Regions from separate parts of the Bacillus sp. UNC322MFChir4.1 genome, predicted to be linked through region 1. Evidence: riboswitches for the same ligand, from Rfam matches in the RefSeq annotation. Region 1 holds a riboswitch; each other region holds the start of a gene.
What was found. Region 1 has a riboswitch for S-adenosylmethionine ahead of metK (methionine adenosyltransferase). Riboswitches for the same ligand answer to the same signal wherever they lie in the genome.

Region 1 (5,951 bases):
TCTAATCAAGAATGAAAACATGAAAACTTTTAAACGTAAAAGAACGTGGGTAATGATAGGAGTTATGGTTCTATTTATTCTGGTGCAATTTCTAAATGTGAAATTTTCTCATCAAGTTAACTACGGAGATGATTGGAAAACCTCCCTTATAGAAGAAAATGCATTACTTAAAGTTGAAAAAGAATCTAAAACATTACCTCTGGAAATACTCGAAAATGAAAAAAAATTTTTACTAAATAAGTATTACATTGACAACAATATAAAACCAGAAAACAATGCATGGTTCTTTACAATTGGACAAAGTACAAATTTTTTAGTAGCGATTTCTATTCTTACCTTAATAATAGCTGGTGAAAGTGTCGCAAGTGAATTTCAATCCGGAACGATTAAATTTCTATTAACTCGAACTGCTACTCGTACAGAAATATATTTTTCTAAATATATTTCGACCTTATTATTTGGACTATATCTAGTCGGAATCACATTTATTCTTTCCATTATATTTAGTGGTATTCTTTTAGGGTTTGATGGCATAAACAGCGACTACTTATTTGTCAAAGATCAAGTCGTTCAAAAAACAAGTGTCCTTCAAGCACTAATTGGTAGCTTACTCTTTAAAATTCCTTTCTTAATTATTGTTGCAACTTTAGCATTTATGATTTCAGCTGCATTTAAAAGTTCAACATTCTCTATCGTGTTTTCTCTTTTAATAACAATTGCAGGTTTTGTTATGAGCATTTCATTAAAAGGTTTCAGTTGGACACAATATTTTATCTTCTCTAATACAGATTTATCGAATTTTATATATGAGAGTCCACCTGTAGAAGGAATGACCTTAAGCTTTTCCTTAATATTAATCTTAATTCATATACTCATTATGCACTTAGTTTCGTATCCAATCTTTGTGAAAAGAGATGTTGTTTAAATTTTTTATTAAAGACTGGAGGAAAGAAAAATGAAACAAAAGCTAATTATTTTTGGTACATTAATCACTTTAATTCTTACTGGTTGTTCAAGTTCTGAAAGTGAAACAAAAGAAGAAAAACTGGCATTACCAGCCTCTAATATTAAAAAGTTAACACTAGATAATCGTAATGGTAATATTGATATTTCAACAAATTCTACATCGAATAAAATAGAAGCTTCTATCCATGCAAAAGCAAAAGGAATCAGCATAGACAAATTAAAACTAGATCTTTCAGAAAAAAATGGAGTTGCCAACTTAAATACTTCTTTTGATGGGCAATTCTTTAGCAATAGTGAAACTTGGGTTGATGTGAAACTCTCAGTACCTAAAAACGTAAAAGTAGAATTTAAAGAAAACCATCGAAACGGAGATATTAAAGTTTCTAAACTGGATTCAGATATAAACATACTTAATGTTAATGGAAATATAGACATTTCCAATGTTAAAGGAATTGTAAGTGTAACAAATAGGGATGGGAAAGTTAATATTTCTAATTCGTCATCTGATATCAATGTTGACAATAATAATGGAGCTGTTGTTATTAAAGATATTAACGGGTCAGTACGTGCTAAGATTGGAGATGGATCAGCCGATATCAATAGTATTGAAAAAAACGTAACAATCTTAGGCGCTAAAAACGATAAGATAAAAGTGGATGGTGTTAAAGGGAAAGTAACGTTCAATAAATAAAGTTTGATTTATTGATATGAAAATGAATGAAACCAACCGCAGTTTTTGTGAAACGACCATATAACTTAGTCAATCCGTCTTGCTTATTATTTGAACTTACCTAATAAAGAAAACTTTATCCCGCTATTCGCGGGCAGTAATACTCCCACCTCAAAATTCGGCGAAAGCAAAGAAGTTAGGTGGGAGATAAACTGCCTGTAAAAGCCCGATTGGTTCAACTAATAATCAGTGGGGGATGAAAAAACCCCCACTGATTAAAGTTTCACTTTATGTATTTCCATAAATAAAAAAAGCTTTGCGCACACGCGCAAAGCTTTTTTCTTCCTATATTATAGACCAGCTTGCTCTTTTAAAGCTTCAGCTTTGTCTGTACGTTCCCATGATAGATCTACATCAGTACGTCCGAAGTGGCCGTAAGCTGCTGTTTGTTTGTAAATTGGGCGACGTAAGTCTAACATTTTGATGATGCCAGCTGGGCGAAGATCGAAGTTGCTTCGGATTAGTTCTACTAATACTTCTTCAGATACTTTTCCAGTGCCAAATGTATCAACAGAGATAGATACTGGTTGTGCTACGCCGATTGCGTATGCAAGTTGTACTTCTGCTTTGTCAGCAAGTCCTGATGCTACGATGTTTTTCGCAACGTAACGAGCTGCGTATGCTGCAGAGCGGTCAACTTTTGTTGCATCCTTACCAGAGAATGCACCGCCGCCGTGACGAGCATATCCGCCGTAAGTATCAACGATTATTTTACGACCTGTTAAACCAGCATCGCCTTGTGGTCCACCAATAACGAAGCGGCCTGTTGGGTTAATGAAGAATTTTGTTTCTTCATCGATTAATTCAGCTGGTACAACTGGTTTAATTACAAATTCTTTTAAGTTGCGATCGATTTGTTCCCAAGCAATCTCTGGATGATGTTGCGTAGAAATTACGATTGTGTCGACGCGAACTGGTTTACCATTTTCATCATACTCAACTGTTACTTGTGTTTTACCGTCTGGACGTAAGTATGGTAATGTATCATCTTTACGAACTTCCGTTAAACGACGAGCTAATTTGTGAGCAAGTGAGATTGGAAGTGGCATTAATTCTTTTGTTTCATTACATGCGAAACCAAACATTAAACCTTGGTCGCCTGCACCGATTGCTTCAATCTCTTCGTCAGTCATTTGACCTTCGCGTGCTTCTAACGCTTGGTCAACACCCATTGCGATGTCAGCAGATTGCTCATCGATAGATGTTAAAACTGCACAAGTTTCTGCATCAAATCCGTATTTTGCACGAGTGTAACCGATTCCTTGAATTGTTTCACGAACGATTTTTGGAATATCCACATAAGTAGAAGTTGTAATCTCTCCCGCTACCAATACTAAACCAGTTGTTACTGTTGTTTCACAAGCTACACGTGCGTTTGCATCTTTTGATAAGATTGCATCTAAAATAGAATCAGAAATTTGGTCACAAATTTTATCTGGATGTCCTTCAGTTACAGACTCAGATGTGAACAGATGACGTTTTTTTGTCATGTGGTAAACCTCCCTACAGTAATGATATATATTGTACGGAACTCATCCTTAATTTGCCACAAACTGCGACATTCATGTATTTTCCCATACAAGTACAAAAGAAAAACCTTTCCCTATTAGAGGAAAGGTTGTATTTGCTACTTGCATACTGCTTTTTGCCCTTCGCTCTTATCGTTCGAGACTATTCGCCTCGCACAGGTTTAAGCACCTATTCACTTGTTTGACTTTCATACAAGTGAGGTTGCCGGGCTTCATAGGGCCTGTCCCTCCGCCAGCTCGGAATAAGAGAGTATCCGTCCTCAACTATACTAAAGAAATGAATTTCATTTGTCAATCCAAATACACATATTCCTATAAGTTTTTCAGGGCAGAAATTTATGGAAAAAATAATATAATAACACAAACAAAAAACAAATAAATAGTATACATTATTTATATGATTGTGTTATACTTTTAGTGGGGATTACGATGAATATTCATAAATCAAATAAAGGATGGTATATAAATATGAGTACTGCGAATGTCCAAATTGGATTACATGAACTATTGAACGGAAGCAATGCACAGGTTCAATTGAGCGTTCCGCAATTAACGGAAAAGGTATTAATGAGAAAAGAAGGTCAATTATCTTCTACTGGCGCAGTTTCTGTTTCAACAGGAAAATATACAGGACGTTCTCCGAAAGATAAATTTATTGTAGACGAAGCATCTGTTACGGACAAAATTGCTTGGGGATCTGTGAACCAACCAATTTCTGAAGAACATTTCAATAAATTATATACAAAAGTGCTGGAATACTTAAAAGATAAAGAAGAACTATTCGTGTTCAAAGGATTTGCAGGAGCAGACCGCAACTACCGTCTTCCTCTTCAAGTTATTAATGAATATGCTTGGCATAACTTATTTGCGCATCAACTATTCATTCGTCCAACTGAAGAAGAATTACAAGACCATGATGCACAGTTCACAATTGTATCTGCACCAAACTTTAAAGCAGATCCAGCAGTTGACGGCACAAATTCAGAAACATTTATTATCGTTTCATTTGAAAAGCGTATCGTGTTAATCGGGGGTACAGAATACGCTGGTGAAATGAAAAAATCAATCTTCTCTATTATGAACTACTTACTTCCAGAGCAAGATATTTTCTCTATGCACTGCTCTGCAAACGTAGGCGAAGAAGGCGATGTTGCTTTATTCTTCGGTTTATCTGGAACAGGCAAAACAACATTATCTGCTGATCCGAACCGTAAATTAATTGGTGATGATGAGCACGGTTGGTCTGATAACGGTGTGTTTAATATTGAAGGCGGTTGCTATGCAAAATGTGTGAACTTATCTCGTGAGAAAGAACCACAGATCTTTGACGCAATCAAATTTGGTTCTGTTTTAGAAAACGTTGTGCTTGATGAGCATACACGCATTGCCGATTACGATGATACTGCATTAACAGAAAATACACGTGCAGCTTATCCAATTGATGCAATTGATAACATTGTGTTACCTAGCGTTGCAGGTCATCCAAATACAATCATTTTCTTAACTGCTGATGCATTCGGCGTATTGCCTCCAATTAGTAAATTAACGAAAGAGCAAGCTATGTATCATTTCTTAAGCGGTTACACTAGTAAACTAGCAGGAACTGAGCGCGGTATTACTTCACCGCAAGCAACATTCTCAACATGCTTCGGTTCTCCATTCTTACCGCTTGATGCATCTCGCTATGCAGAAATGCTTGGTGAAAAAATCGAGAAGCATGATGCAAATGTGTTCTTAGTGAATACTGGCTGGACTGGCGGCGAATACGGCGTTGGAAAACGTATGAACTTAGGTCATACACGCGCAATGGTGCAAGCTGCATTAAACGGCGAGCTTGACAACACTGAAACAGCAAAACATGATATCTTCGGTCTTGAAGTACCACTTCATGTTCCTGGTGTACCTGATGAAGTATTAATGCCAGAACAAACATGGACTGATAAAGAAGCTTACAAAGTTAAAGCAACTGAACTTGCTAATAAGTTCAAAGAAAACTTCAAGAAATTTGATACTGTTTCTGAAACAGTTGTAAACCTTGGCGGTCCAATCGCCTAACCTAACTTTACTGTGAAATATCCTAAATCATGTGAATAAGTATGTTGTGATTGCAAGAAAACAAGTACTCACCGACAAAGCCCACGTTTTCTTGTAATCGCGCATACTTACATATAAAAGAGGCTTACGAATAATCTCGCAAGCCTCTTTCCTATTTCTTAGCATCTTTCATACTGTAATATGCTAAATTAATTACAATTAATATATATCCGCCCATAATCCCAACAGCAAATGCCCACATCACCATATGATGCTCAATTTCGTACATAATAATGGCACCAAGTATCGCTGCTGCAAATCTGTTTATCATCCCAAGAGTTGGTGATTTCGTTTTTTTCACTATACTCTCTCCGATTTTTTCAATGCGGCGTCCTAAAATCCAAACACAATACGTGCTCACAAGAAAACCAAGACCGATTCCTAAAAAGTGCGGAGAAAAAGGAGTAAATGCCCAGCCGAGCATCATCAGTGCTAAAATGTAATATGTTTGTACTTTAAATGTTTGTAACGACATGTTAATCATGTTGTGGCTCCTTTGCTGCAAAATTTCTATATCAAATATCATCCAAATTAAAAACATAAAAACCACTTTTTAGGTGAGTAAAAGTATGTAATCGATTCCCTACTACATGCAATATAAAAGCAGGTCATCTCGACTTATATGCTGAAAA
Region 2 (5,951 bases), on a different contig from region 1:
CGTTGGCGATGTGAAAAAGCTTGGACGTTTAGGCGGAAAAACAATTATTTATTTTGAAATTATTACAACGATTGCGATTGTTGTTGGATTATTAGTAGCAAACATATTCCAGCCGGGAAAAGGTGTGGATATGTCATCATTACAAAAAACAGATATTTCTAAGATTGCAGCTACAACAGAAAAAGTACAGCATTCATTTGCAGACACGTTCGTAAATATTGTTCCAACGAATATTATGAAGTCGTTAGCAGATGGTGATATGCTTGCAATTATTTTCTTCTCTGTATTATTTGGTTTAGGGGTAGCGGCAATTGGAGAAAGAGGAAAACCAGTTCTGAATTTCTTCCAAGGTGTAGCCGATGCAATGTTCTATGTAACAAACCAAGTTATGAAGTTTGCACCGTTTGGTGTGTTTGCGTTAATTGGCGTAACGGTTTCTACGTTTGGTGTAAAGTCATTAGTTCCATTGGCTAATTTAGTTTTTGTTGTTTATGGATCAATGATTTTCTTCGTTGTTGTTGTATTAGGTCTTACGGCAAAGATATTTGGAATTAATATTTTCCAATTTTTTAAGATTTTAAAAGACGAGCTTATTTTAGCATATTCTACAGCAAGCTCAGAGACGGTTCTACCAAAGATTATGGAAAAGATGGAACGTTTCGGTTGTCCGAAAGCAATTACATCTTTCGTTATTCCAACAGGTTATTCATTTAACTTGGATGGTTCAACATTATATCAAGCAATTGCAGCAATTTTCTTAGCGCAAATGTATGGTATTCATTTATCTATTACACAGCAAATTACATTGCTTCTTGTGTTAATGCTTACTTCAAAAGGGATTGCTGGTGTACCGGGCGTATCGTTCGTAGTATTATTAGCAACGCTTCATACAGTAGGTATTCCATCTGAAGGTTTAGCGTTTATCGCTGGTATTGACCGTATTTTAGATATGGCACGTACTGCAGTAAACGTAGTAGGTAACTCTTTAGCTGCAGTTGTTATGTCTAAATGGGAAGGACAATATGACGCAGAAAAAGGACAAGCTTATTTGAAAGAGATTTCAGAGAAGCAAGTAGCTTAAATATTAGAAGGGCCTTCACGGTGTACGTGAAGGCTTTTTTTTATAGAAATACAAATGAAAAAACTCTTTTTTGGTGGAGGTGAGAGGAACTGGCCGTGCATAGAAGCGATCATTTTTGTTCTGTATAGCCGCAACTAATATGTAAAATAAGGAGAAGTGAGGATGAAACGGAAATACGGAGATGGATCATCGTGGAGACGATTAACTGAAAAGACCTATTCGGTTAAAGATGTACAGGATGGGATGTTAGGTATATTACATATAAAGCAAGTAAAAGAGCCGAGTTATAAGGAGTATAGTAATCGGAGCATTTGTATTGCGAATAATGGCTATACTTGGGTCCAGTATTTTATAAATGGGAAAAATTTTGCGATTACAGCTATGTTAGACGAGAAAAAAGAGCTTGTCCAATATTATATTGATGTTGCAAAAGCGTATAAAATTGATGAAAGAGGATTACCTTATTTTGATGATTTATATTTAGATGTTGTCTTGTTGCCAGGCGGAGATACATATGTATTAGATGAAGATGAGCTAGAAGAAGCATATACGGAAGACGATATTTCAAAAGAGGAGTATGATTTAGCTTGGAATACGGCAGAGTGGATTATGAAAAAAATTGAAGAAGAAGATTTTTTATGGTTTTCCATTTTAGAAGTAGAAATTCAAAAACTAAAAGATCGTCTTTAATATATAGAAGTATAAATTAAAAAATCGATATAAAAACTCTCTTTTTTAGGCGAGCGAGAGGAACTGGCCATGCATAGGAGCGACTTATATGAAACGACAAATTGCTTTCTATGTTTCCATTTTGTTTGTGGTAGGAAAAGGGCTAATCGTTTCTAAATGGAGATAGACGCTCTGGTCTCCTCAAAAAAGAAAGAGGTTGTTATATCATTGTATTACTTTGTATCTATGCAATATCAAAAAAATACCAACTATTTTGATAGAAATAATGTTTGACATTTTTTCATGCAGCGAGTAAAGTAAGAAAAGATTGATTAACAAAAAAATAATATAAAACCTTCTTATCAAGAGAGGCGGAGGGACTGGCCCTACGATGCCTCGGCAGCGGACTCATATTCGAGTGCTGTGCCAAATCCAGCAAGCGATATGCTTGATAGATGAGAAGAGTGTTTCTTATATGATATATAAGACCTCTTCTCTTCAGAAGAGGTCTTTTTCGCTCTTGTGAAGGATAGGTTTAGAAATAGGAGAGGATATTACTTTGGAACAAACAAAAGGAAATGCATGGGCATTATTACCACTTGGCATATTTTTAGCATTATTTATTGGTTCTGGTATAATTACAGGGGATTTTTATAAGTTACCAATTCTGGTTGCGATTTTAATTGCAGTTGCCGCTGCATTAGTAATGAATAGAAAAGAAAATTTTACGACAAAGGTTGAACGTTTTGCTAAAGGTGCTGGCAATCCAGATATCATGATTATGGTATTAATTTTTGTATTAGCAGGTGCATTTTCTGAAACGGCAAAAGGCATGGGCGGCGTTGAAGCAACTGTAAACTTAGCGCTTTCTGTTCTGCCGCAAGGATTTTTAGTTGTTGGGTTGTTTGCTATCGGTGCTTTTATTTCATTAGCAATGGGAACGTCAATGGGGACGATTGCTGCATTGGCGCCAATTGCAGTAGGGATTAGTGGACAAACGGATATTTCTATGGCACTTGCTATGGCAACGGTTGTTGGCGGTGCGATGTTTGGCGACAATTTATCTTTTATTTCAGACACGACAATTGCAGCTGTCCGTACACAAGGAACGGAAATGAAAGATAAATTTAAAACAAATTTCTTAATTGTATTACCAGCTGCTATTGTTACGAGCATACTGTTAGTTGTTCTTACGTTAGGAACTCATACAAATATGACAGCACATGCGTTTAATTGGGTGAAAATTTTACCGTATGCAGGAGTGTTAATTACGGCGCTGCTTGGATATAACGTATTAGTTGTATTAACGGGAGGAACGGTGTTAGCTGGTATTATCGGTATGATTGATGGAAGCTTTACACTCGCAAGCTTCTTTAAAAGTGTTACAGTAGGAATTAATGGAATGATGGAGCTTGTATTATTAGCAATTTTAATCGGTGGAATGGTCGAAATCATTCAATATAACGGCGGTATTCAATATTTAATGAATGTGCTAACACGCAATATTCGTTCGAAAAAAGGTGCAGAATTTGGAATTGCTGGTCTTGTAGGTATGACAAATATGTGCACAGCAAATAATACAATTTCTATTATTTTCACAGGTCCATTAGCAAAGAATGTGGCAGATCAATATCATATTGATCCGAAGAAATCGGCGAGCTTGTTAGATTTATTCTCTTGTAGTGTGCAAGGATTAATTCCGTACGGTGCACAAATGTTAACGGCGGCAGGATTTGCTTCCCTTTCACCAATTGAATTATTACCGTACTCATTTTATCCAATGTTAGTCGCTGTTTGCGGAATTATCTCAATTGTCATTAATTTCCCGCGTCTTTCGCCTGAGAAAAAGGAATATCAAAAAACAGCATAACTACTCAGTCGCTCTATGAAAAAAGGAAGAAAAGCACTTTCTTAAATGGTCTGGGAGGGACTAGCCATGCGTAGAAGCAGTCAGTTCCTATTTCTTCCACGCGCGAAGTGTGAAAACAAAGAAAGGCAGCAGTGCATTGCCATTTTTACCCCGCATTAACGGGCAGTAAAGATAGAGGGAAATCACCGAAGATAACTGCCTGTAAAAGCCCGATTGGTGAGGGCTAACCTTTCATGGGAAAAGCATCCATGAAAGGAAGGTTCACTTTATCTTCGTAGCAGCAATCTATATGCTGAAAAATGAAGTGGATGGTTGAGTAGTTACTGTTAATTTGCACAGTAAATAACACGCAAAAAAAACTCAGAGTCCCTATATGACTCTGAGTTTTACTTTTGTATGAGGCTTATTCAATTAAAGCTCTGTTAGTGAATAAATTATTTTCAGAAGAAATATTTAATACCCTGAGAAAATATAAAATAAAAAGCGGAAATTGCTAAAACTAAATCAATTAATGCTAACTTCTTATTTTCTTCTTTTAAATTTATGGTAAAACCATAAATACTTCTAACCATCCAAAAAGCTATCAAAAATAACCCACCAAAGTGGTCATTTGTATAGTTTTCATCAAAAAACATTTGTATTGCACCTAAGATTAATAAAATAAGTACGATATTAGTTCCAATCCTTAAAGCCCTATTTGATTTATTATATTTCAATTCTTCACCCCCAATTCAACAATCCCTCTTAAACTATCCTGCTTTTTAGAGAACGAAGACAATTTTGCTTCTCATTATTTTAACATAAATTACCTAATTTCTTCGTTTCTTTTTAAGTAACTATTCAGCCATACACTTCATTAGCAGATAGATTGAGGTCATAAAGATAAAAACGGTAAAGCACCTTGCTACCTTTCTTTGTTTTAAAACGTTGCACGTGGCAGGAAAGGGCCCTGACCGCTCCTATACATAGCCAGTCCCACTCTCCCATTTAAAAAAGATGCTTTTCAGTCTTTTTTCAAAGGATAACTGAGTAATTACGGTCTGATAATAAATAGGACTTAAGTCTGAGAGAAAAACGGTTCTTAAGCTCGTTATAGAAAAATGAAAATCTAGGTAAGATAAGAGTATCAAAACGAAGGGAGGCAAGCACAAGATGAAACAATTTTTAGCGTTTATGGCAGCCGGTATTTTGGCTTTAATTGCTCTTGGAAGTCTTGCTGGTATTGTAGGATTAGCAATTGGAGCAGGGATTGTGTATTGGAGCTATAAATCATTTGTGCGAGCAAAATCATTTTTTGGAAAACTAGCTTGGGGGATCGTCGGTTTAATCGGCTTGTCAATTGCCCTGTCCCATTCCCCAGCATTAATCGGTATTGCGGCATTAGTCGTTCTATATTATGGATACCGTGAGTGGAAAAAAGAGAAACATGTAGTAGAGGCTGCTTCAGACAGCTCGAAGCCGTATAGCAATTTTGAAGATGAGTGGAACAGATTAATGAAAAATAACTAATATGAAATAACAAAAAATAATAGAGTAGAAGAGAGGAAGATTAAAAATGAAACAATCATTATTCGGACGTGTACGAGATGCAGTACTTGCAGATTTTCATAATGTGTTAGACGAGAAAGAAAGAAAAAATCCAATTGCGATGTTAAATCAATATTTACGTAATAGTGAGCGTGAAGTAACAAAAATTGAAAAATTAATTGAGCGTCACAGAACATTAAAATCTAATTTTGCTCATGAGCTTGAAGGGGCGCGTTATTTCGTAAATAAAAGATCCAAGCAAGCTGTAATTGCAAGGGAAGCAGGAGAAATGCAACTACATGAACGTGCATTAGAAGAAGTAGCATACTACGAAGGGCAAGTAGCTCGCTTAGAAAAAATGTATGGAGGGGTTGTAGAACAAATAGATGAGCTAGAACGTCGTCTATCAGAAATGAAAAATAAATTAAAAGAAATGAATGCAAAACGTATGGAATTAATGGCACGTGAAAATATGGCACATGCAAACCGCCGTATGAATACGACTCTTCATAAAATGGATGAAAATAACCCATTTTTACGCTTTGAAGAAATAGAAGATCACATTCGTGATTTAGAGCTTCGTATCAATGAAGATCATGAACGTGACACATTTGATATGAAGATTGCAAAGCTTGAACGCGAAATGAAAGCGAAAAAAGAAGTATCTTTAGACAAATAGGTAATAAGATAATTGTAGTATATTATAAAATGAGCTTATGATATAGTGATAGAAGAAAAGGTGTTGGAATACAATACCTTTTTCTTCTATGTATATATAATAAAGAAGGGGGAGCTGCAATGAAG
Region 3 (5,951 bases), on a different contig from region 1:
TAACAATGTTGGTTCTACTGTTACCTCTAATTTTTCACCATCACGCTTAGCTACACCGATTAACTTAATTGTATAACCTAGACTCTTACTATATGAAATGTCCTCCTCCGTAATAGATGTGATTCCTTTTACATTCACATCATGAAGTTCTACATTTGTAGAAAATCCAAGTGTCGCTAAGATCGTCATCTTTCGTGCCGCATCTAACCCTTCAACATCTGATGTTGGATCTGCTTCTGCAAATCCAAGCTGCTGCGCTTCATTTAACACGTCGTCATATGCTCTCCCTTCGTCAGACATTTTTGTCAAAATAAAATTCGTTGTTCCGTTCACAATACCCATCATTTTCGTAATCCGATCAGAAGAAAGACCTTCCACAATGCTTCGTAGAATCGGAATACCACCTGCTACACTCGCTTCATAAAACAAATCCGCTTGATTTTCCTTTGCTACAGTAAGAAGTTCTGCACCGTGAAGTGCCATTAAATCTTTATTCGCTGTGACAACGTGCTTACCATTTTGGAGTGATTTTAAAATATATGCTTTTGCATCTTCTATACCGCCCATCACTTCAATCACAACATCAACATCTGGATTATTTATAATTTCATTTGGATTTCTCGTTAATAATGTTGGGGTTACTTGGACCTCTCGTTCTTTTTCTAAGTTTTGTACTAATACTTTTGCTACTTTGATAGGACAACCGATTTGGTGTGCTAAACGATCTTGATGATCTTCAATAATGCGCACGACACCGCTTCCTACAGTTCCAAGACCTAATAGGCCAACTTGAATTTCGTTCATAGTACTGTCCACCCCTTTAAAAATTGTATTTAGGTGCCATTATATAAGGTCAGATCACAAAAAACAATATATTTTGAACATTCTGAATAATAAAGATCGTTCTTTACAAAGAAAACGTTACCACGTGTTATGCTCAACTTCCTTTACAAAATATAAGGAGTTTCCTGATACACATAGTAATTCAACCAATTTGAGAATAGTAAATTCCCATGACTACGCCACTTTACTACTGGATTTTCCAAAGGATTGTCATGCTTAAAATAATTTTTGGGAATAGCAATATCCAATCCTCTTTGCTGATCGCGCTCATATTCTTGCTTTAATGTCTCACAGCTGTATTCACTATGACCAAGAACAAAAATATGCTTTCCATCCTTATTCATAACGAGATGAACACCAGCGTATTCAGAAGTCGCTAACAGATCGAGCTCCTGTACGCGTTGAATATCAGATGCACGAACTTCTGTATGACGAGAATGCGGTGCAAAAAAGCTTTCATCAAAACCGCGTAATAATTTCACATGTTCCTGCTGCACTTCATGCTCAAATACCCCAAACATCTTTTGCTCAAGCGGATATTTTGGAACTCCGTAGTGATAATACAATCCTACTTGCGCCCCCCAGCAAATATGAAGCGTTGATGTGACATGTGCATTGGAATACTCCATAATTTGCTTCAGTTCTTCCCAATAATCTACCTCTTCAAAAGGAAGTGTTTCAACCGGAGCACCAGTAATGATGAGCCCGTCAAACTTTTCTCCTTCAATATCACGAAATGTTTTATAAAAGCTTGTTAAATGCTCCTGCGCTACATTTTTTGCTGTATGGGACTCCATATGAAGGAAATGGACATCAAGTTGAAGCGGTGTATTACCAATTAAACGAAGCAACTGCGTTTCTGTTTCTTGCTTTGTTGGCATTAAATTTAAAATAGCAATCTTCAAAGCACGAATATCTTGTGTTTCTGCTCGTTCTTTCGTCATCACAAAAATATTTTCATTTTGCAATATTTTACGAGCGGGTAAATCTTTAGCAATGATGATCGGCATATTGTTTTCCTCCAGAAAGTGCTGCTTCTAAATCAGCAATAATATCCGCCGCTTCTTCAATACCAACCGATAACCGAATCAAATCAGACGTCACACCAGCCAAACGCTGCTGTTCTTCCGTAAGCTGGCGATGCGTTGTGCTTGCCGGATGAATGACACAAGTTCTTGCATCTGCAACATGCGTCACCAATGTCGCTAGCTTCACATTACCAATAAACTGTTTAGCAGACTCAAGACCCCCTTTTATTCCAAATGTTAAAACACCGCTCGCACCCTTCGGTAAATATTTTTGTGCCAATTCATAGTTTTCATTATTTTGAAGTCCAGGATAATTGACCCACTCAACGCGTTCATGCTCAGACAACCACTGTGCAACAGCTAGAGCATTTTGACTATGACGCTCCATGCGAAGATGCAACGTTTCTAAGCCAACATTGGTCATATACGCATTGAATGGGCTCATACAATTTCCATAATCTCTTAATAGCTGTACACGAGCTTTCACAATGTATGCCGCTTGCCCGAAATTTTTCACATAACTCACACCATGATAACTTGGATCTGGCTCAACAAACTCAGGAAACTTACTCCAATCAAAATTCCCGCCATCAATAACAATGCCGCCTAGTGAGCTTGCATGACCATCAATATATTTCGTTGTAGAATGAACGACAATGTTTGCACCATGTTCAAATGCATGACATAAATACGGCGTCGCTAATGTATTATCCACAATAAACGGTACCCCAAGCTCTTTTGCCGCCTCAGAAAACTCTTTAAAATTCAGTACATTCATTGCTGGGTTCCCAAGCGATTCCGCATACACAAGCTTTGTTTTCTCATTTGCAAGGGCAACAATTTCATCAGCAGATAAGTTTGGATTAAAGAATGTGACCTCAATCCCTAGCTTCTTAAGACTAACTCCAAATAAATTAAATGTACCGCCGTATACTGTTGATGAGCAGAGCAAATGATCGCCGCTGCCACAAATATTTAAGACCGCTAGCATAATTGCAGCCTGCCCTGATGCCGTTGCAACTGCACCAACGCCGCCTTCTAACTCTGTAAGTTTTTGCTCAAACGCCGCAAGCGTTGGGTTCCCAATACGCGTATAAATATATCCCTCTGCCTCCAGATTAAAGAGGGCCGCTAAATCATCAGAAGTATCGTATTTATACGTCGTGCTTTGATAAAGTGGCAAAACACGAGGTTCACCATTTTTCGGCGTATAACCACCTTGCACACAAATCGTTCCTTTTCCCCATGATTCCCCCATTTCGCAATCCCCTTTCTTTTATAAAAAATAAAAAACTGCTTCTTTCCTAAAATAAGAAAGAAGCAGTTTAGATAAACGCTCGCCATGTAGCCTTTCTTATCTTTCAGGAAATACCTGCAGGATTTAGCACAATTCCGATTTACGGCTGTTGCCAAGGTTTCATAGGGCCCGTTCCCTCCACCTATTCTTGATAAGACTTATTCAATTACCGATGATTTTATAGAAAATATTACCTCATGTCAATATTTTTCTGAATGTTCCTAAAATATTTTATTATCTTTACTATCAAACTTTACCGAACAAAGAATATTCTGTAAAATTTAAGGTATGAATGATAATTCATTCATAAACGAATAGGAGGCGATTAATACATGAAAGTCGGGGAAATATTAACTTTTGAAAAATCATTTACGAGAGAAGATGTAGATCTATTTAGTAAAATTTCTGGTGATGCTGGTGATCACCATGTTGTTCCAGATGAACATGGCCGCGTCATGGTACAAGGATTACTAGTTGCAACATTGCCTACGAAAATTGGCGGCGATTTAAATTTTATTGCAAGAGATGTAGAACTTACTTTCTTACGCCCAGTCTTTACCGAAGATACCGTTCGATGTGAAGTTACACTGGTTCATCATGAAGAACAAGCAGATCGAATCATTGCTGTTTCAAAAGCAGAATGCTTTAATCAACATGGTAAAAAAGTGTTGGAAGGATCTTTTAAAGGGATTATTCGCCAATAACTAACACAACCTTCTTCAGTGGGGGATTCTTCATCCCTCACTGATAGAAAAACCACTCAATTAAGCTTTCCACTCTCCTCTGCTTCTCTTCTTTTTTCTCTCTACACCTTGGAACGAGATTTTATTGCCTACTACTGATAAGATATACAAATAGTATATATATCAGAATCTCTAAATTTGTCATAACACCATATAACATGAAGGAGACATAAAAAATGACGATTAGAAGAAGCACGCATTCCTTACTTATCATGTACGGTATGTTTCTAGGTTCCATAGTTGGTGCTACAGTCTGGTTATTTTTAGTTACCACAAATGCCGGCATTCAGTTTATTTGGGGATATTTACCAAAAGAATTTGCATTACCACCGTATTACACAATTTTTGTAACGACAATTGGTGGTATTCTTGTCGGACTCTCGCAAAAATACTTCGGTACATACCCGCGTTTAATGCCAGAGGTAATGGGTGAATATAAGAAAACAGGTAGGATTGAGTACCGTTTTGTACATCAATCTACAATAACAGCTGTTATTGTTTTAATATTTGGTGCAAGTTTAGGACCAGAAGCAGCACTCGTTGGAATTATCGGTGGACTTTGTACGTGGGTTGGCGATCGATTTCATTTCGCTTTAAAAGGAATGAAGGGACTAACGGAAATTGGGATTGGCGCTACTTTAAGTGTTATTTTTAACGCACCATTATTCGGTTATTTAGCTCCAAGTGAAAATGAGGGTAAATCACTTGACGAAATTTCCAAGGGAAAAAAGACGATTGTATATCTCGCTACTACTTTTGCTGGCTTTTCTGTTTATTTATTGCTTAGTAAGCTTGATAACCGAGGATCTTTTATTGTTAATTTTGGGAAAGGATCTTTTTCACTCCATGAATGGCTTGCCTTTTTACCCTTAATTTGTATAGGTGCTGGTGTAGGCTATTTTTATTTCAAAATAGAATATTTATTAGAAAAAATAGTACATCCCTTTCAAAAATATAAAGTAACATTAGGAGTTATAGGCGGCATTCTTTTAGGGATTGCAGGAACCTTACTACCTTATACAATGTTTTCAGGAGAACATCAATTAAAGGAATTAGTAAATGAATGGACAGAATTATCATTTTGGATGCTGCTTCTTTCCGGAGTTTTAAAATTATGTGTAACGGCCGTCTGTTTAAGTACAGGGTGGCGCGGCGGACATATTTTTCCGATTATATTTGCTGGTGCAAGTATTGGATATGCTGTCGCCGCTGTCATACCATTAGATCCAGTTGCTACTGTAGCTATTGTAACAACAGCCATTTCAAGCTATGCAGTACGAAAACCGATCGCTATTACATTATTATTACTCATGTTCTTCCCAATTAATTTATTAATACCAATGATTGGAGCCGCAATGATCGGTAATCTATTTCCACTCCCTAATCATAATGAGCAGGAGGGAATGGTACAAAACTGAAATAAAAAAATATATAAGCAGTACTACCGCTATAAAGTGAAACTTCCATCACCAATCGGGCTTTTACGGGCAGTTATCTCCCACCTATCTTCTTTAGAAAAGCGGAAGTGGCTCGCTCAGAATGTGAGGGGGGTGAAGCTTCTGACGTAGAGATGTTTTTTACCTCGTAGGAAGAAGCGAAGCCACCGGAACTAGACAACGCTTCTCTCTCAATCTTAAGGTGGAAGATCTTACTGCTCACAAATAGCGGGATAAACATGTTAGTACTGCTTGTTTTGATTGAACTACTTTCTTTTTTCACTTTGTACTTCCTCATAACATTGATATAATAATTAAAAATGTATTTTTCATTCTATCACCCGAGGGGGCTTTCACAATGTCATTAAATAAAGCACTTACAATTGCTGGATCTGATACAAGCGGCGGCGCTGGTATGCAAGCAGACTTAAAAACGTTCCAAGAGCTTGGTGTATACGGTATGACAGCTCTGACAACAATCGTAACGATGGATCCGCATAACGGTTGGGCACATAACGTGTTCCCGATTCCAGCATCTACATTAAAACCACAATTAGAAACAACAATTGAAGGCGTTGGCGTTGATGCATTAAAAACAGGTATG
Region 4 (5,951 bases), on a different contig from region 1:
TTTTCATAGTAATTCTCCTATTTGTAATGTAATAACTTGGAACTTGAAAAATTATAATATAAAACATGTAAATGAACCATTGATTTTTCTAACATTTTTTGCAAATAAGCTTACAATTTTGTCACTGTACAAATTGAAAGATTGATTAAAAACCCTTTTCTGTTTAGAATGGCGAGGGCATCTGGCCATGTGTAGTAGCGGTCAGGGCCTTTTTTTGCCACGTGCAAGCTATGTTGTGTTCTGCATAACTGCGATTTATATTTATCATATTTGCAGGTATCGATATGGGTGAAGCGATTTTTAAACAAACGTTTGTTTAACATGTATGTTCTGTTTGGCTGCATTAATCAAACGTTTGTTTAATATGTATGTTCTGTTTGGCTACATTAAACAAACGTTTGTTTAAAAGATTAGAAATAGGAATTTCACCGTTTACATACCTTTTCTTTATGTGCTATAACGTATAAAGCAGAAGAATGAATATAAAGTTTCAAGTGATACATTAGGTTAATTTTTTCGCGGTAGTAACATGTTTTTAAGGATTTATAAAAAAATAAAAATTTTGAAGGATAAAATAATTTTTTAGCGAAATAAGTAAAAGTTTGAAATAAAAAAATATTTTTTATATGATAAGGGTAAAGGTTAGTGAAAAGTAGGTGAATGTATGTCAGTAACATTTTATTCATATCCAAAATGTGGAACATGCCAAAAGGCAAAAAAATGGTTAGACGCAAATGATGTAGCACATGAAATGGTTCATATTGTCGAAAATCCACCATCTAAGGAGGAACTTCGCAGTATATATGAAAATAGTGAATTGCCATTAAAAAAATTCTTTAACACAAGTGGGATGCGATATCGCGAGCTTGGGTTAAAGGACAAGCTAAAAGATGCAAGTGAAGAGGAAATGTTAGACATGCTTGCTTCTGACGGCATGTTAATTAAACGACCAATTGTAACAGGCGGTAATGATGTAACGGTTGGCTTTAATGAAGAGCAATTTGAAAGCGTGTGGAAAAGGTACCAATAAGGTGCTTTTACATAATTAATACATTCATTGGAGGTACAGACATGAGCATTCCAAAACAATTACGTTACTCTGAAGAGCACGAGTGGGTACAAGTTGAAGGCAATCAAGTTACTATCGGTATTACAGATTTCGCACAACACGAATTAGGAGATATCGTATTCGTAGAACTTCCTGAAGTTGGTGCAACAATTGCAGCTGACGAGCCATTCGGTAGCGTAGAGTCTGTTAAAACAGTTTCTGAATTATACGCACCTGTAGCAGGTAAAGTTGTAGCAATAAACGAAGACTTAAATGACAAGCCAGAGCTTGTTAACGAATCTCCATACGAAGGTGCATGGATGGTTAAAGTTGAGCTTGAAGATGCAGGTCAAGTAGAGAAATTATTAACTGCAGAACAATACGAAGAAATGATTAATCAAGACTAATCTGAAAAGGACAGCTGTGAGCTGTCCTTTTTTATTTGTGCTGTTTTTTAAAAGTGATTGAAAAATAAGCAAAAAAACCTGTCTTTTTAGGTGGGCGAGAGCATCTGGTCATGCATAGGAGCGGTTAGGAGCTTTTCCTGCCACATGCAAGGATTAAACCTAAGGGAGAAATTGAGTGCAGGTCATCTTTGTTCTACATAATAGCGACTTAGCTGTTGGAAAATCAAAATGGATGTATATAGAACATAGTTTTTTTCTACTTAGAAATGATAGGAATGGAGCTTTTCTTAAATATGTTTCGGAACGAGCCACTTATGCTTTTCTTATTGTCCAGCTCCGCTTTTCTTTACAAAAATAAACAGGAAACAACATTGAAATATCGAATATACTATATACTAAAGCTAATGTTATATCATAGTATACGGTGATCGGGTGATGCCAAGTGGTCTATGTAGAAAAAGTAATTATTGTTGAAGGTAAGTCAGATAAGCGAAAGATTGAAACAATTATTAGAGAACCGGTGGAAATTGTTTGTACAAATGGTACAATTGGTTTGTCAAAAATGGATGAGCTCATTGACCAGTTGTATGATAAAGAAGTATATGTTCTTGTGGACGCGGATGATGCTGGAGAGAAATTGCGCAAACAGTTTCGGCGAGAATTTCCACATGCTGAACATATTTACATTGATCGCTCATATCGAGAGGTTGCGACTGCACCACCATCTCATTTAGCGAACGTTTTATGGGGAGCCGATATTGACGTCTATACAGAATTTTTACGGTAAGGAATGGTACGATGATAGATTGGACAGGACATGAAGCAGAAGTTGCAGTTAGAGACCAAGAAAAAACGGTGTTATATGTATATACACCAATGTGTGGTACGTGCCAGCTTGCGAAAAAAATGCTAACGGTTGTTGAAGTAGCGTTGCCTCATTTAGAAATTGGAATGCTGAATGTAAATTATGCACCGCATTTTGCGCGGGAGTATCAAATTGAAAGTGTTCCGTGTTTACTTATATTTGAGAAGAATAAACTTGTAAAGAAAATATATGCATTTCAATCTGTGGAATATTTATATATGGAATTACAATAGGCGGCAAAAAAATTGCCGCCTCGACATATTTCTTGGGAAATAGTGAGAGATAAATGGTTTTTTATACAGCATTTGTCGAGAGAATGATACAGGAGAGTGCGTAATAAAGATGGAATGGTAATATGTAAAACGTGATATGGGGAGTGTGATAAAGATGACATTGTATTCACTGCTTCAATCATTTGTAACATATGCCAATACGCAATATCACTTAGAACCACTATTACCACAATTTGAAAAGGTTGTTTGTTTTACTTTCCAAGATGAATGTTATTCATTGAATATTTCAAGAGAGAAAATTGAACTTATAAATGGTGCGGTGGGAACTGAAGAACTTGTTTGTTTTCAAGAAACAGATTTGCGGTTGTTGATTACAGGGCAAGTACGCTTGCAGTCACTCTTGCGCAGAAATGCAATTACATATAAAGGGACATATCGAACGATGCTATTATTAGAATCTGTATTTCATATTTGTAAACCGCTACAAATGGGTGCTTAAATTTCAGAAAGTTTATTCTTTGCGAAAATTTCTGTTGACATCTATTTCATGCGTTGATACAATTCAAAACATAAAATAACGAAAACTTAATAACGATAAAATCAGACGAAATTTATATCTGATTTTCTCTTATCAAGAGAGGTGGAGGGACTGTGCCCTGTGAAACCCGGCAACCGTCAACTTATGTTGAAATGGTGCCAATTCCTGCAAAGCGAATGCTTTGAGAGATGAGAGGAAAGGATAATGGTAATTTGTGTATAAAAAACCTTTCTGCTCATTTTCAAGCAGAAAGGTTTTTTTTGTTGTTTCGGTGTAGGAGGACACTTGAACGACAAAACTTTTATAGAGTGATAGCGGGAAGCCGCTTACGCTTTTTATGTAATCCAGCTTCAGCGGCTAGAATCTCCGGTCGTTTCGCTCTCTCGGTCGAGAGCTCCAACGTCCTGCGATTCTGAACGAGCCGCTTACGCTTTTTAATTTAAAAAAGGGGTGACATCGATGATTATATTAGAAAATGTAAGGAAGATATATCGTTCTAAACACGGTGATGTTACCGCTGTGGATGATGCGAATTTACAAATAGAAAAGGGCGAGATTTTCGGGGTGATTGGCTATAGTGGCGCTGGAAAGAGTTCGCTAATTCGTTTGTTTAATCAATTGGAGAAACCAACGTCTGGAAAGATTACGGTTGGAGCACGTGTGATTTCGGCAATTACAGGTAAGGAACTTCGAGAAGCACGTCAAGAAATCGGGATGATTTTTCAGCATTTCAACTTACTGTGGTCACGAACTGTTCGTGAAAATATTGCTTTCCCGCTTGAGATTGCTGGGGTGGCAAAAGAGAAACGAAATCAGCGCGTAGATGAATTAATTCGTCTTGTTGGTTTAGAGGGACGAGGAGATGCATATCCATCTCAGCTAAGTGGCGGACAAAAGCAGCGCGTTGGTATTGCAAGAGCATTAGCGAATAATCCGAAAGTATTATTGTGTGATGAAGCAACGTCAGCATTAGATCCGGAAACGACAGATCAAATTTTAGATTTGCTTCTCGATATTAATAAGCGTCTTGGGTTAACGATTGTACTTATTACGCATGAAATGCATGTCATTCAAAAAATTTGTAACCGCGTTGCTGTTATGGAAAAAGGGAAGATTGTTGAAAGTGGCAGCGTGTTAGAGGTATTTCGTAATCCGCAGCAAGAAATTACAAAGCGCTTCATTAAACAAATAACAGATTTTGAAGATGCAGATGAGGCAATTGAACATTTAGCAGAGAAATACCCAGAAGGAAAAGTAGTGAAATTACAGTTTGTTGGTGAAGCAGTAGAAAGACCAGTTTTACAGGAGTTAATGAAGCAAGATGGAGTGGAAGTGAGCATTCTACAAGGGAATATTGCCCAAACGACAAGCGGAGCGTATGGAAGCTTAATCGTTCATTTAAATGGCAAAGAAGATGTGATTGCAAAAGCAATTGCAACGATTCAACAGGAACAAGTCGAGCTGGAGGTGATTGCACATGGATAATCTATTTCAAAATGTTGATTGGGATAAAATGCTAGTGGCTACTCAGGATACACTATACATGGCGGCAGTTGCCACACTTGCAACGTTTGTATTGGGGCTTATTCTTGGATTAGTACTGTTTCTTACAAGTAAAGATAATTTATGGGAGAACAAACCAGTCAATGTTGTAATTGGAGCATTTGTAAATATTTTTCGTTCCATCCCGTTCATTATTTTAATTATTTTACTCCTTCCATTTACGAAGTTTTTTGTAGGTACCATTCTTGGAGCAAGTGCTGCATTGCCAGCATTAATTATTGGAGCAGCGCCGTTTTATGCGAGATTGGTTGAAATTGCGCTTCGTGAAATTGATAAAGGTGTCATTGAAGCATCGAAAGCGATGGGAGCAAAGACGAGTACAATTATTTTTAAAGTATTAATACCAGAATCTTTGCCAGCACTTGTGTCAGGTATTACTGTAACGGCAATTGCCCTTGTCGGTTATACAGCGATGGCTGGAGCAGTTGGTGCCGGCGGCCTTGGTACACTTGCTTATTTAGATGGATTCCAGCGGGGCAATAGCGATGTAACTCTCATGGCAACAATTCTTGTGCTTGTGATCGTATTTATTATTCAAGTGTTTGGGGACTTCTTTACGAAGCGACTTGATAAAAGATAAAAAGGAGTTTTCGTCTCAGCCAAAGACTTTCTATAGATTTACTATTTTGAATATTGGGAAAAGGAAGGGTGTCATTATATGAAAAAGGTATTATTTTCAGCACTTATTGCTGTATTTGTATTTGCATTAGCTGCTTGTGGTAGCGGCGGAAAAGATGAAAAGAAACTTGTGATTGGTGCTTCTAACGTACCGCATGCAGTTATTTTAGAAAAAGCGAAACCACTATTAGAGAAAAAAGGAATTAAATTGGATATTAAACCATTCCAAGATTATGTATTACCAAACAAAGCGTTAGCTGATAAAGATATTGATGCGAACTATTTCCAACACATTCCGTATTTAGAGAAAGAAATTCAAGATAAAGGCTATAATTTTGAAATAGCAGGGAAAATTCATTTAGAACCAATTGGTGTGTATTCTCAAAAATATAAAAGCTTAAAAGATCTTCCAAATGGGGCAACAATTATTATGAGTAACTCTGTTACTGATCATGGACGTGGGTTAGCAATTCTACAAAAAGAAGGCATTATAAAAATTAAAGATGGTGTAGACCCTGTTAAAGCAACGACAAAAGATATTGCAGAAAACCCGAAAAACTTGAAGTTCAAAACAGACATTGAGCCGGGCTTGTTACCACAAGTGTATAACAATAAAGAAGGCGATGCGGTTTTAATTAACTCAAACTATGCAATTGATGCGAAATTAAACCCAGAAAAA

Region 2: linked by a shared signal. The riboswitch ahead of BR72_RS18120 (Na+/H+ antiporter NhaC family protein) and the one ahead of metK (methionine adenosyltransferase) in region 1 are both predicted to bind S-adenosylmethionine.
Region 3: linked by a shared signal. The riboswitch ahead of BR72_RS15720 (bifunctional O-acetylhomoserine aminocarboxypropyltransferase/cysteine synthase) and the one ahead of metK (methionine adenosyltransferase) in region 1 are both predicted to bind S-adenosylmethionine.
Region 4: linked by a shared signal. The riboswitch ahead of BR72_RS11400 (methionine ABC transporter ATP-binding protein) and the one ahead of metK (methionine adenosyltransferase) in region 1 are both predicted to bind S-adenosylmethionine.

Annotation. Positions count from the first base shown of each region.
Region 1 covers NZ_KN050810.1:231,726-237,676, forward strand. The annotation lists gene BR72_RS20250 (ABC transporter permease) at 1-925, shown strand, start outside; gene BR72_RS20255 (DUF4097 family beta strand repeat-containing protein) at 956-1,657, shown strand; gene metK (methionine adenosyltransferase) at 1,987-3,186, opposite strand; SAM riboswitch class I at 3,352-3,474, opposite strand; gene pckA (phosphoenolpyruvate carboxykinase (ATP)) at 3,694-5,280, shown strand; gene BR72_RS20270 (ATP synthase subunit I) at 5,432-5,803, opposite strand.
Region 2 covers NZ_KN050809.1:168,671-174,621, reverse strand. The annotation lists gene gltP (glutamate/aspartate:proton symporter GltP) at 1-1,081, shown strand, start outside; gene BR72_RS18125 (ribonuclease FAU-1 family protein) at 1,244-1,771, shown strand; SAM riboswitch class I at 2,107-2,212, shown strand; gene BR72_RS18120 (Na+/H+ antiporter NhaC family protein) at 2,310-3,620, shown strand; gene BR72_RS18115 (hypothetical protein) at 4,061-4,336, opposite strand; gene BR72_RS18110 (lmo0954 family membrane protein) at 4,773-5,129, shown strand; gene BR72_RS18105 (PspA/IM30 family protein) at 5,176-5,826, shown strand; gene liaF (cell wall-active antibiotics response protein LiaF) at 5,946-5,951, shown strand, end outside.
Region 3 covers NZ_JQKQ01000045.1:13,634-19,584, forward strand. The annotation lists gene BR72_RS15710 (homoserine dehydrogenase) at 1-804, opposite strand, end outside; gene metA (homoserine O-acetyltransferase MetA) at 948-1,853, opposite strand; gene BR72_RS15720 (bifunctional O-acetylhomoserine aminocarboxypropyltransferase/cysteine synthase) at 1,834-3,129, opposite strand; SAM riboswitch class I at 3,223-3,326, opposite strand; gene BR72_RS15725 (hotdog family protein) at 3,501-3,872, shown strand; gene BR72_RS15730 (chloride channel protein) at 4,088-5,329, shown strand; gene pdxK (pyridoxine/pyridoxal/pyridoxamine kinase) at 5,706-5,951, shown strand, end outside.
Region 4 covers NZ_JQKQ01000025.1:26,155-32,105, reverse strand. The annotation lists gene BR72_RS11435 (phosphatase PAP2 family protein) at 1-7, opposite strand, end outside; gene BR72_RS11430 (arsenate reductase family protein) at 665-1,030, shown strand; gene gcvH (glycine cleavage system protein GcvH) at 1,072-1,455, shown strand; gene BR72_RS11415 (toprim domain-containing protein) at 1,898-2,242, shown strand; gene BR72_RS11410 (thioredoxin family protein) at 2,254-2,553, shown strand; gene BR72_RS11405 (hypothetical protein) at 2,708-3,052, shown strand; SAM riboswitch class I at 3,179-3,286, shown strand; gene BR72_RS11400 (methionine ABC transporter ATP-binding protein) at 3,551-4,576, shown strand; gene BR72_RS11395 (methionine ABC transporter permease) at 4,569-5,234, shown strand; gene metQ (methionine ABC transporter substrate-binding lipoprotein MetQ) at 5,313-5,951, shown strand, end outside.